DNA from 3 places in the Halobacillus sp. ABH2_015 genome. Region 1 is predicted to be linked to each of the others. Evidence: riboswitches for the same ligand, from Rfam matches in the RefSeq annotation. Region 1 holds a riboswitch; each other region holds the start of a gene.

The links. Region 1 has a riboswitch for S-adenosylmethionine ahead of ACXAD6_RS00190 (PLP-dependent aspartate aminotransferase family protein). Riboswitches for the same ligand answer to the same signal wherever they lie in the genome.
Region 2: it holds a riboswitch for S-adenosylmethionine, as region 1 does, so the genes downstream of both, ACXAD6_RS16715 (O-acetylhomoserine aminocarboxypropyltransferase/cysteine synthase family protein) here and ACXAD6_RS00190 (PLP-dependent aspartate aminotransferase family protein) in region 1, are expected to answer to the same signal.
Region 3: it holds a riboswitch for S-adenosylmethionine, as region 1 does, so the genes downstream of both, ACXAD6_RS15070 (amino acid permease) here and ACXAD6_RS00190 (PLP-dependent aspartate aminotransferase family protein) in region 1, are expected to answer to the same signal.

What each region holds. Positions count from the first base shown of each region.
Region 1 is NZ_JBSWUG010000002.1:23,548-27,753, forward strand. It holds gene ACXAD6_RS00175 (hypothetical protein) at 1-133, opposite strand, end outside; gene ACXAD6_RS00180 (NUDIX hydrolase) at 244-843, shown strand; gene ACXAD6_RS00185 (trans-sulfuration enzyme family protein) at 902-2,047, shown strand; SAM riboswitch class I at 2,124-2,232, shown strand; gene ACXAD6_RS00190 (PLP-dependent aspartate aminotransferase family protein) at 2,366-4,144, shown strand; gene ACXAD6_RS00195 (aliphatic sulfonate ABC transporter substrate-binding protein) at 4,165-4,206, shown strand, end outside.
Region 2 is NZ_JBSWUG010000002.1:3,215,169-3,219,374, forward strand. It holds gene ACXAD6_RS16705 (FAD-dependent monooxygenase) at 1-1,041, opposite strand, end outside; gene ACXAD6_RS16710 (DUF2188 domain-containing protein) at 1,162-1,359, opposite strand; SAM riboswitch class I at 1,503-1,611, shown strand; gene ACXAD6_RS16715 (O-acetylhomoserine aminocarboxypropyltransferase/cysteine synthase family protein) at 1,721-3,421, shown strand; gene metX (homoserine O-acetyltransferase MetX) at 3,445-4,206, shown strand, end outside.
Region 3 is NZ_JBSWUG010000002.1:2,869,040-2,873,245, forward strand. It holds gene mmuM (homocysteine S-methyltransferase) at 233-1,183, opposite strand; gene ACXAD6_RS15070 (amino acid permease) at 1,149-2,558, opposite strand; SAM riboswitch class I at 2,645-2,749, opposite strand; gene ACXAD6_RS15075 (cell wall-binding repeat-containing protein) at 2,876-4,206, opposite strand, start outside.

The sequences.
Region 1 (4,206 bases):
GGTTATGATCTTCCTGTAAGGCTTGCGGGGGTTCGTGGGAGAAAGCCTGATTGAATTTTGCTGACCGGTTAAAAGCTTCTGCCGCCTCATTCGATCGTTCGACACGGGCGCGGCGTGTTTTCTTTTCGCTCATCGTTCCACCTCCTTTTGTTTAAGATTTCCTCCTTGCTGTTAAATTAAACTTCTGGATATCATAGATCGTAATCACAGAAAGATCCGTATATAGGGAGAGGGGCTTAAGAGATGGAGGAAATGCTGGATATTTTTAATGAAAAGGAAGAAAAAACGGGTGTCAAGGTCCGCGGGGAGGTTCACAGAGATGGAGACTGGCACGAAACGTTTCACTGCTGGTTTGTAAAGAAAGTCGATACAAAGTGGCATGTGCTGATGCAGAAAAGGGCCTTTGATAAAGAAGATTATCCCGGCTTATATGATATAACGGCCGCCGGACACATCGAAGCAGGAGAGGGATTGATGAAAGGGGGACTGCGCGAAATTCAGGAAGAATTGGGGCTGTCACTGGAACGTTCTGCTTTAACACCGGCAGGATATGTGAAGGAGGAATTGATTGGGAAAGACAAGGTGGACCGGGAAATCTGCCGGTTGTTTTTCTATCATTGGCCTGGCGGGGATATGCCGGTGGGAGTTGAAGTGGCTGACGTTCTTGCCATCCCTCTGGATCAGTTATCCTTCTTAATGACGGGAGAGAGGGAAGTGGCTGCAGGTGTTTCGATTTGCACCGGGGAATCAGAAACTATGAAGGCGGAATCATTTGTTCCTCATACCCCTGCCTATCAAAGCCAGTTGCTGAAGGCTTTGTCTGAATATGTCGAAAAACTTTGACAATAACACCTCTCCATCGATATAATTTTTGATTAAGTGATCAGAAAGGAGTCGACGAATGACACACCCAAGCTTTGAAACAAAAATTGTCCACCATAAACAGGATCAATCACAGGTGCATAACAGCAAGACGACACCGATTTATCAGACATCCGCCTTTACCTTCAAGGACCTGGACCATCTGGAAAGTTACTATGAAGGGGAAAGTCCATACTTATATACAAGAGAAAAAAATCCGAATACCGATGAACTTGCGGGAACGGTTGCTGAGCTCGAAGGTGCTCCATCTGGAGTCGCTTCCTCCTCAGGAATGTCAGCCATCCTTGCAGGCATTCTGGCGGCTGTTGAACCCGGAGGCCATATTGTAGCCGCAGAAGATGTGTATGGAGGTACGCACAAACTCCTGACTAAAGAACTGCCATCCTTCGGAATCGACGTCACCATGGTATCCTTTAACAATTTGGACGAGGTGGAGAAATCCATCCAGCCTCATACCCATCTGCTTTATACGGAATCGATTTCCAACCCGTTCCTACGCGTGGAAGACTTGAAAGGTCTGAGCAGTCTCGCTCAAAAACACGGCATAAAGACGATGGTGGATAATACATTCGCCACCCCCTATCTTGTCCAGCCCTATCAGTATGGAGTGGACCTTGTTGTGCACAGTGCAACGAAATACATAGGCGGTCATAGTGATGTCACGTGCGGCGTCCTTGCCGGTTCGGAAGCATTGATTTCCAAAGCAGCCCAGAAAATCGTGACTCTTGGAGCAAATTTAAGTCCGTTTGAAGCTTGGTTGACCCAGAGAGGGGCCAAAACCCTTGCACTCCGGATGAAACAACAGTCTGCGAATGCAAAAAGTGTTGCAGAGGCACTTCGGGAGCATAGTGGGGTTAAAAAGGTGTTTTATCCTGAATACGTATCTGAACGTGGTCATGGAGCGATTGTTACCATCGAGCTCAATGAGAGCGTGGATGTGGAAGCCTTTTTCAAATCTCTTGGATGGATCAAAATTGCACCGACACTCGCTGGTGTCCAGACAACTGTGTCCTACCCTGTCCGTACGTCACACAGGGCTCTGTCAGAAACAGAACGTGAAAAAATCGGAGTGAACGATTACGTCATCCGCTTATCCATAGGAATTGAGAGCGATGAAGATATCATTCATCAGCTGAAAAGAACCATTGACGCTTCAATAAAATAAAAATTCAGAATGTTATTGACATTGATGCAGATGGTCAGCTATAATTCACATCATAATCAAAATTAAATAACTAGTACTCTTATTAAGAGCGGCTGAGGGAATAGGCCCTGTGAAGCCCGGCAACCTTCAAACATCGGTTTGAAAAGGTGCCAAGTCCTACAGATCATGGATCTGGTAGATAAGAGGAGGATAACAGTACGTTCAGCCCTCTTCTTATATGGAAGAGGGCTTTTTGCATGGATATAGACGCTGTAAGGACCACTTTCTTTTTAAAACTGATTAAAATGATGAGAATAATAAACTTTAGGAGGACATACAATGACCAACTCTTTTGAAGGCTACGATATTGATACCATTTCTCTGCACGGTGGACAGTCACCAGATCCTACGACCGGTTCAAGGGCCGTTCCGATTTACCAGACCACATCCTATGTGTTTCATGATACCGATCACGCCCAGAGCCTTTTTGCCCTCGATGAACCGGGGAATATTTACTCCCGGCTCGGAAATCCGACGGTGGACGTATTCGAAAAACGCATGGCTCTTCTGGAAGGCGGAGTAGCCTCGGTAGCGACGGCTTCAGGCATGTCCGCCATTGCCCTGGCCATTTTGAATGTAGCTGGTGCAGGAGATGAAGTCGTGGCAGCATCCAATTTATACGGCGGAACTTATAATTTATTCGCCAACACTTTACCGCGGTATGGCATTAATGTTCATTTTGTTGACCCGGTCGATCCGGACAATTTCAGACAGGCCATCAATGAGAATACGAAGGCTGTATTCGCTGAGACCATCGGCAACCCGAGTCTTCACGTGCTTGATTTTGAGAAAGTGTCCGCTATTGCCCACGAAAATAAAATCCCGCTGATTGTAGATAACACGTTTGCCACACCTTACACGTGCCGTCCGATTGAACACGGAGCTGACATTGTCGTCCATTCGGCCACGAAATGGATTGGTGGCCATGGAACAGCTATCGGCGGCGTCGTTGTCGACGGCGGGCAGTTTGACTGGGGCAATGGAAAGTTCCCTGTTTTCACAGAGCCGGATCCGAGCTACAACGGGATCGTTTATACAGCCGATTTCGGCACGCTCGCCTACATTACAAAACTCAGGGTCCAGCTGCTTCGTGACTTTGGCTCCTGCCTCAGTCCGCAGAACGCTTTCCTTCTGCTCCAGGGACTTGAAACGCTACATCTGCGGGTGGAACGTCATTCAGATAATGCCCGGGAAGTGGCTGAATACTTGGCGGAACACCCCGATGTGGAGTGGGTTTCCTACCCCGGCTTGAAAAACCATCCGGCCCATGAACTGGCCAATCAATATTTAGAGGGCGGCTATGGTTCCATTGTCGTATTTGGAATCAAAGGAGGCAGAGAAGCTGGGAGTCAGGTGATCAACAACATCTCGTTGTGGTCCCATGTCGCCAATGTCGGCGATGCGAAATCTCTGATCATCCACCCGGCGTCCACGACCCACCAGCAGCTTTCTGTTGAAGAGCTTGCGGCGACCGGAGTGACGGAAGAGCTGATTCGTCTTTCCATCGGACTCGAATCCAGCAAGGATTTAATCAATGACCTGGATCGGGCCATTGCCAAGGCAACAGGCAATGATTCCGGAAAGCGGGCAATCACAGAGAATGATGAAGGAGTCATCAAGTGGGCGCTCAGCTCTGCGAAGATTACAGAAGGAGGAGAAACACGTCCGAAACGCCTGGCTGTCGTCGGTCTCAGTGGAAAGCCTTCCCGTCCGAGTCACCGACTCGCAAGAAAAATGCAGCGGCTCGGGTATCAGATCGTCCCGGTGAACCCTCGGGAGGAGGAGGTGCTTGGCGAGAAAGCTTACCCGGATTTGAGATCGATCCCATTCAGCATCGACGTCGTCCAGGTGTTCCGCAGCCCTGAGGCCGCCATTGAGATTGCCCGGGAAGCAGCGGACATCCAGCCTGGTGTGTTCTGGCTCCAGGAAGGGGTCATTTCTCCAAAAGCAGCGGAAATCGCCAGTGAAGCAGGTCTGGAAGTTGTCCATAACCGTTGTACCTACAAAGAAGCACAGCGGCTGCGCGGAAGCATAGATACGTACGCATGCGAAATTTAAGTAGGGGAAGGGGTAAAAAGATGAATTGGAAAAAAGTCATAGCTGTCCTCAGTGCAGCGGCC
Region 2 (4,206 bases), 3.2 Mb from region 1:
GAGCGATTGAATATAATCCAATGTCAGCTGAAATCCCGGCAGCAGCTGTTCATCCCTTCGACTCTGAAAACGATCCAGGGCTGTTTTCCAATCCACCCCTTCATCCATCTGCTGAAAAGCATCGGCCAGCAGAAAGGACTGTAGAAACGCATCATTGATTCCAAGCCCCGTACTTGGATCTTTACTGTGACCAGCATCTCCAAGGAGGACCCAGCCCTCTCCATAAGCATTCCTGAAAAAGTTCGGCATTCCGGGGGTTCCGATAATCTTTCCCTGCAGAACTGCCCCTTCCATCCTTTTCTTCATTCCGTAAAATTGATTAAACGTTTGTTCAAATGTATCCTGCGGCGCTTTCATCATGTCCGTAAATTCCCCAGGGTGGATTTCAATACCGAGACAATCCCGGTTTTCCTCCATTGGAAATACAAAGCCGATTCGTCCTTCATGCAGGAAAATCTCCGTTACAGGTTCGCTTAACGGCTCCACGCCTGTGTAATAACCGTATAAGACCGGACGGAGAGGCTTCGTTTCCCGATACTTCTCTGCTTCCGTCCAGGCAGCGATGTTCGAGTTCTTTCCATCCGCTCCGGCCACCCACGCTGCACAGGCCTCCCACGCTTCCCCTTCTGTTTCAAGGTGAAGCCCGGCAACGCGCCCGTCCTCCCTGATCAAACCTCTTGCTGACGTACGCGGCATAAAAGTGACGGAACTCAACGCCTCGGCCTGCTCGATCAGAAGAGGGTCCAGGACATCTCGTTTAGGTATAATCGTATAATCCGCTCTCGGTCCTTCTATAAAACTTTGGCCGATATACGTCCGCATCCGGCTCACTTTTCTCAAACCGGTCTTCTCCAGTTTATGAAGGATGCCCAGTTCCTCAAGGAAGCGGGTATGGGACATAAAGTGAGTAGACAGTGTGTCACTCGGAAACGCGGCTTTATCGATCAACAGGACACGCTTCCCCATTTTCCCGAGCAGGACAGCCAGACTTGCCCCAGCTGCCCGGGCTCCTGTAATGATCACGTCATATGTATGATTCATTCCGGTCCTTCCTTTCTTTCTCAACCTGTGTCCCATCATAATCGGTTTCACGCAAAAAAACTACAGCCACAGGAAAACAAGCATAGGAAGCCATAAAAAAATCCCCTGGACGGGGATTTTTTAAAAGGTACGCTCTTCTTCAACTTCGTGATTCTGGTCAAGGATGTACAAGCGGCTCGGTTTGTTCTGTTTCGCGATTTCTTCCGCTTTTTCTACAGCTGTATCACGCTCATCAAATAAATCTGTCGGAGCTACGTCCTCAATTTTTACGAACCATCCGGTTACATCTTTATTTGGTACTACACTATATTCCTTCATGAAAACATCTCCTTCAACATAGACTTAATTATCCATTCCCGCCCTATTATAGATTTAAACACCCTTGTTTCAAGCTGGGAATTGACAAGAGAGCTGGACCCCTTTATAATTTCAAACAAGTCAGATAAATTAAATATTGAAAACTCTTATCGTGAGCGGCAGAGGGACTAGGCCCTGAGACGCCCGGCAACCTTCAAGGAAAACTTGAAAAGGTGCTACATCCTACAGATCAGATGATCTGAAAGATAAGGGGAGGTAAGCATACATAAAAGCCCTCTTCTTACTTACAGAAGAGGGTTTTTCTTTTTCCCTCTACACCGAGGATCAGGATGTCCTGGAAATCATAAGGAGGAATGAAACAATGACCAATTCAAATCATGTATACGGTGATGAAACACAGCTGCTTCACGGTGGACAGGAAGCTGATCCAGCAACAGGATCGCGTGCTGTTCCCATCTATCAGACAACGTCATATGTATTTAATGATACCGATCATGCCCAGAACCTATTCGCCCTGGCCGAACCAGGGAACATCTATTCCAGAATCACAAACCCGACGGTCGATGTATTTGAGCAGCGTGTTGCCCTTCTGGAAGACGGTGCCGCTGCTGTCGCTACAGCTTCCGGGATGGCGGCAATCACGATGGCCGTCCTGAACGTTGCCGGAGCCGGAGATACCATCCTCACTTCCTCCAACTTGTACGGAGGTACGTATAACTTATTCGTCCACACCCTTCCCCGCTATGGTGTGAACGTTGTTTTCGTAGATGGGAACGATCCTAATGCCTTTGAGGAAGCTGTTACACCTGAAACGAAAGCGATTTTTGCTGAAACCATCGGGAACCCAAGCCTGAATGTGCTGGACTTTGAAGCGGTAGCGGATATTGCCCACGCCCATCACATTCCCTTGATTGTCGACAACACCTTCGCCACCCCTTATGTATGCAAACCGATCGCCTGGGGAGCCGATATCGTTGTCCACTCCGCAACGAAGTGGATCGGGGGCCATGGTACAGCTATCGGCGGTATTGTCGTAGACAGCGGGCGTTTTGACTGGAATCACGAAAAATTCCCGGGTTTTACTGAGCCTGATGAAAGCTACAACGGCATCCGCTTCGGTATTGATGCTGGACCTGCCGGCTATGCGGTTAAGCTCCGTGTTCAGATTTTGAGAGATATCGGCGCCTGCCTGAGCCCCCAGAACGCCTTCCTGCTCCTGCAGGGACTTGAAACGCTTCACCTGAGAATCGAAAAGCATGCAGAACAGGCCTATGAGATTGCTGCATACCTGCAGAATCATGAAGGGGTGGATTGGGTGAATTACCCTGGACTGCAGGATCACCCTACTCATGACCTTGCCCGAAAGTATTTGAAAGGCGGAGCCGGATCCATGGTTGTCTTCGGAATCAAAGGGGGACGCGAAGCCGGTCGTAAATTGATCGATCACTCCACACTCTGGTCCCACGTAGCTAATGTGGGTGATGCGAAATCATTGATCATCCATCCGGCATCCACCACCCATCAGCAGTTGAATGAGGAGAACTTGAAAAAGTCCGGTGTTTCCGAAGAACTTGTCCGCTTGTCGGTTGGTCTGGAATCTGTGACTGATCTTATACAGGACTTGGATCAAGCCATAGAAAAGGCCAATGGATACAGCCGCCCTTATAAGGAACAGCCTCATCCAGCGGAGACCGTTCTCCGTTCCTCTCTCGACCGGTCCAATGGGAACATCCGCCGGAAAACGATCGGCGTCATTCCTGATCAGCCGGGAGGCCTGCAGGAGGAAGCCTCCAAGTTGGAGCGGTTCGGTTTTGATGTGACTACTTTTTCAAAGGTGGAAGACATTCTGGAACAGAACGATCCAGCTTTCGATATTCTTTACTTTGAAACCCTTGGAGAAAACCAAACGGATCTGGCCCAGTCGGCGAATCCATCGGTCATCTGGTCCAAAACTGCTTCTTCCCTGAAAAATGAACAAATCCTATCCGGTGCGAGCCTTTACGAGACGATCGTTTCGATCCGCTCAGGACACCACTTATCTCAAACACTCGTCACTGTATAATGGCCAGAAAGGAGAATGAAAGCATGTCTTTAAAAAACCCCGCCAGCCAGACAGCAGCTTTGGAAACGATTGAACTGGGACCCTTCCATTTCGAATCCGGCGGACGGCTGGAATCTGTCGAACTGGCTTACGAACGCACCGGCCCGTCTCATGCTCCCGTCATTGTCGTCTGCCACGCTTTAACCGGGAACCAGGCAGCTGTGGGTACGGAAGAGCAGCCCGGCTGGTGGGCAGGATTAATCGGGGAGGGGGAGCCAATCGACACCTCCCTGTTCCAAGTGATTACTTTCAATGTTCTGGGAGGTTGTCACGGGTCTACAGGTCCCGCCAGTATGAATCCGGATACAGGCAGACCATTCCGTCAGCATTTCCCTAAAGTGACCATCCGGGATATGGTCCGTGCCCAGTATGAGGCTTTAAAAAAGATGGGCATTCATCAGGTCAAAGCTGTTGCGGGAGGATCGCTTGGAGGTATGCAGGCGTATGAGTGGGGGCTCCTCTACCCTGACTTTATGGAGAAGCTGCTGATTATGGCTGCCACCCCCTACTTAAGTGATTACGGCATCGCCTTCAATCATATCGGGGCGAAAGCCATTAAAAACGATCCTTTTTTCCAAGACGGGAACTACACGACGAATGAGTCCCTGCAGGGGTTTGAAATTGCGCGGATGACCGGCATGGTGACTTACAGAAGCCCTGCTCTTTTTGAAAAAAGGTTTGACCGGTCCAATGGAGGAGACACTTATGAAATTCAGTCCTACCTGGATTATCAGGGAGATAAAATC
Region 3 (4,206 bases), 2.8 Mb from region 1:
AAATACTCGTATCTTGAAGAAGCAGATAACGCAAAATTATAAACTTCAAGGAAATCATAATAAAAAAGTAAAAGAAATAACTGGTTAGTAAACGTTTCATCGAATCTTTCATATAAACACCTCTCTATTATTCTACCCAAATGTAAAGTTTATGTAAACTTAATGTAAATAAGGTAGAATAAGGCCGCTTCATCAGCATGGCTTCAAAAGGCGCTTGAAAAGATTCTGTTATTCACTCTGATTTCCACATGTCTGCGAGCTTTTTTATATGGGCGGGCGTCGTTCTGCAGCAGCCACCGATGATCCTTGCTCCATGCTCGTACCAGAGTTTGGACTGCTCATGAAAGTCAAGCCGACTGGCAGACCCATGCCACGTCTTCGTTTCCGGATCATAATCTTCCCCGGAGTTTGGATAGACGATCAGCGGCTTGCTCGAACAGCGGTTCAACTCTTGTAAAGCTTCCGCCGCATGTTCCAGAGGCGCACAGTTCACACCTATAGCAGCCACATGTGTATTACCCTCCAACGCTGAAGCGACCTCCTTGAGCGGAGTACCCTCACTGATCGATTGACCATCTTTTAACGTAAAAGAAATCCATGCAGACGCAGATGGATACTCCTGTAAAATTGAACCGATCACCTTTGCTTCCTGCAGAGAAGGCAGCGTTTCAACCGCTAAAACGTCAGCACCCGCTTCAACAAGTGCTTGAATACGTGGTTGGTGAAAATCAAATAAAACCTGATCCGTGACGCCGTAATGACCGGAATACTCCGAGCCATCCGCTAAATAGGCACCATAGGGTCCGACAGAAGCAGCTGTAAGCGGCCTTGGCCGCTCAAGATTTTCCCTCCACACTTCGTCCCGTGCTTCCCCGGCAAGCGTGACCGTTTTTTTAATAAGAGTGACAGCCTCTTCTTCTGATAAGCCCCTTTGGGCAAAACCATCAGTCGTCGCCTGGTAGCTTGCGGTGATGCTGATGTCTGCTCCCGCTCTGTAGTAGGAGGCATGCACATCTTTGATCGCTTCAGGTTTTTCCAACAGCACTTTTGCGGACCATAAAGGATCATCAAGCTCGCATCCGTATGATTCCAGTTCCGTTGCCAAAGCCCCGTCCAGGAGAACCATCGATTGTTTTTCCAAAAGAGATTCAATGGGATTGGATAGATTTTGTTTGTTGGACATGTTTTACTCCCCTTTTCTTTTTCATAGATTCTCTCACATAATAAGCCGCATAGCAGAATGCAATGAACGGACCCCCACAGTACAAGGCGATCCGCTGTGTCGGATCAAAGGCAATGCCGATACAGGATGCCAGGCATAGAAGAAAAGCCGCAATCGGGACCACCGGGTACCACGGGGCTTTGTAGGATAAATCACTATCATTTCCTTCTGCCCGCCGGTGCGCCCGCCGGAAAAGGAAGTGGGAAGCGCTGATGCTCATCCAAACGACGACTACAGCCAGCCCTGAGATCGATACCAGAATGATGTAAACGGTATACGGGGCGATGATACTGGATAGCAGCGCCAGACCGCCGCCAAGCATACTAAAGATGATCGCTGTCAAAGGAACTCCCTTTTTTGTCAGCTTCGCAAACACCGGGGAGATGGTATCCTTGTCCGCCAGTGACCACAGCATCCGGGCCGACGCGTATAATCCGGAGTTGGCTGCGGAAAGGATGGCTGTTAATATGACAAAGTTCATGACATCGGCCGCATAAGGAATACCGATGCGGTCAAGGACTGCGACAAACGGACTTTCCACAACCCCTGCCGCCTCACTTGGAAGAAAGATGGATAAAATGGCAATGGTCCCAATGAAGAAAATAATCAACCGTGCCACCGTTGTCCGAATTGCCGTCGGGATGGTTCTCGCTGGATCCTGCGTTTCCCCTGCGGCAATCCCAATCAATTCTGTACCGGAAAAAGCAAAATTGACAGCAAGCATCGTCATGAAGATTGCCGTTATACCATTTGGAAACAAGCCCTCACTCGTAAGATTTGAAAAGAATGGAGCCGGTTCTGACCCCGACAGCTGTATCCACCCAAAGGCGGCCCCGAATCCGATAATGATAAAAAGGACAATGGCTGCCACTTTGACAGAGGAAAACCAAAATTCTGCCTCCGCAAAAAATTTCACACTAAAGGCATTGAATCCGAAAATAAGAGCGGCGAACAACGCACTCCAAATCCACACACTTACATCGGGAAACCACCGCTGCATCAAGAGCCCGGCAGCTGTAAATTCTGACCCGAGAGCTACCGTCCACGTCAGCCAGTACAGCCATGCTACAGTAAAGCCTGTCCCCGGCCCTATGTAGTTATGAGCGTATGTATGAAAAGCCCCTGTTTCAGGGTTATGAACGGCCAGCTCTCCTAAACAGAGCATCACCAGATACACGACCAAAGCACCAATCAAATAGGCTAGGATTGTCCCGAACGGACCGGCCTGCTGGATGGTGTACCCTGAGCTTAAAAACAGTCCCGTACCGATAACTCCTCCCAGTGAAAGCATCACCAGGTGTCTTGTTTTCATTTCTCTCTTAAATTGATATTCCATTTGTCTCCCCCCTTGTGATGGTGGGCAAACAATTAAAAAACGCACCCTTGAATGAGTGCGTCAACTGACAAATAATAGATGGAAGTCTCTTATCGATCAGGATTGTTCACCCGCTGGAATTAGCACAGTATCTTCACAGACCTGCTGCTGAGGCTTCCAAGGGCCAGTCCCTCCACCTCTCTGGATAAGATATTTTTTTATAACTCTACTAGTCTTAATCATAATTGTCAATTTATTTTCAATATTCTATCCTTCATACCATCCAAATGAAAAGCCCCTGGTTCATAACCAGAGGCTTTTCACTCATACTCATATGCTTATTTCTGTTCCAATTGCTCTGCCACTTCATCGCTGACAGCATTTGTACCGCCGAGCACCTGGAAGTTGTTGATTTCAAGCTTTCCAATCGTCTCTTTTGTGGATTCCGGAAGCTGATCCGGCTTAACAAGGAGCATGGACGCTTCTTCCTTCGCAGCCAGAACAGAGCCCGCTAAAGCGTCAGCGAAGTTCTGACCATTCGCTACGAATGTCTTCCCTTCCTGCACACCCAGCTGTTCTGCAATGGTAGAGGCTGTTTCATAACGAGTCTTACCGCTGTAACGGGAAGCGTCAGGAAGCATCGCTTCGACCTCTTCAGAAATGGCATTCGTTCCACCTACAACAATGCTCTGTTCAAAGTCAGCAAGAGCTGTTTTGGTGATGGATGGCAGCTCATCTGTTTTAGAAAGGAGAATCGGGTAGCCTTCCTTCGCCGCATAAGGAGCCACAGCCAGAGCATCCGGATAGTTGAATCCATCTGCTACAACTACATTCTCAGGGTTTCCGTCAAGGCGGGCGGCAATATTGGCTGCCGTGTCAAAGCGCGTTTTCCCAGAGATGCGATCTACGTCGACACCCATTCCTGATAATTTGTACTTCACATATTCAGAAACGGCACCGGTCCCTCCAAGAATAATCGCTTTTTCAGCACCCAGGCGCTTGATTTCCGCAGCTACTTCACTGTTCAAGTTTCCGGACTTTGTCAAAAGGATCGGCGCATCTTCCTTATAGGCAAGAGGAGCACCGGCAAGAGCATCCGCAAACTCATCTCCCCGGGCAATGACGACTGTGTCAGCAGAATCCCAGCCTTTTTTAGAAATCTCAACGGCTGTTTGGTAACGATCCTCTCCGCTCACACGTTCTGTCGTTTTTTCAACAATACGGGATTCTTCATCAGGAGAAACCGTGCCCTGCTCTTCCAGGTATTCATTGAATACTTCATAGTCTACAAAGAATAATTCTGTCATCTTACCGGCATCCTTGGCTTCCTTGAATGTTTCATATCCATCGCCACCTGCAGCGATAAAGGCGTTCGTAGCCACCGTGTATTCTTTGTCCAAATCAAGCGCTTCATATCCATCCTCTGTTTTCACTTTGACATTAACGATACGGTCTCCTGCTTCATTTGAGCGATCGAACGTATATTGCATTCCCGATACATGAGCAAAACGGCCGCCGGTATTCTCAATGTCGCTCACTGCATTTTCAAGAGCCTCCCACACCTGCTGCCCTGTTAGGTCCAGAGTGACAAGGGTGTTACCAAATGGCATCGTTGTAAGGACTTCTCCCATCGTGATTGGTCCTTGATCAATGGAAGCACGAATGCCTC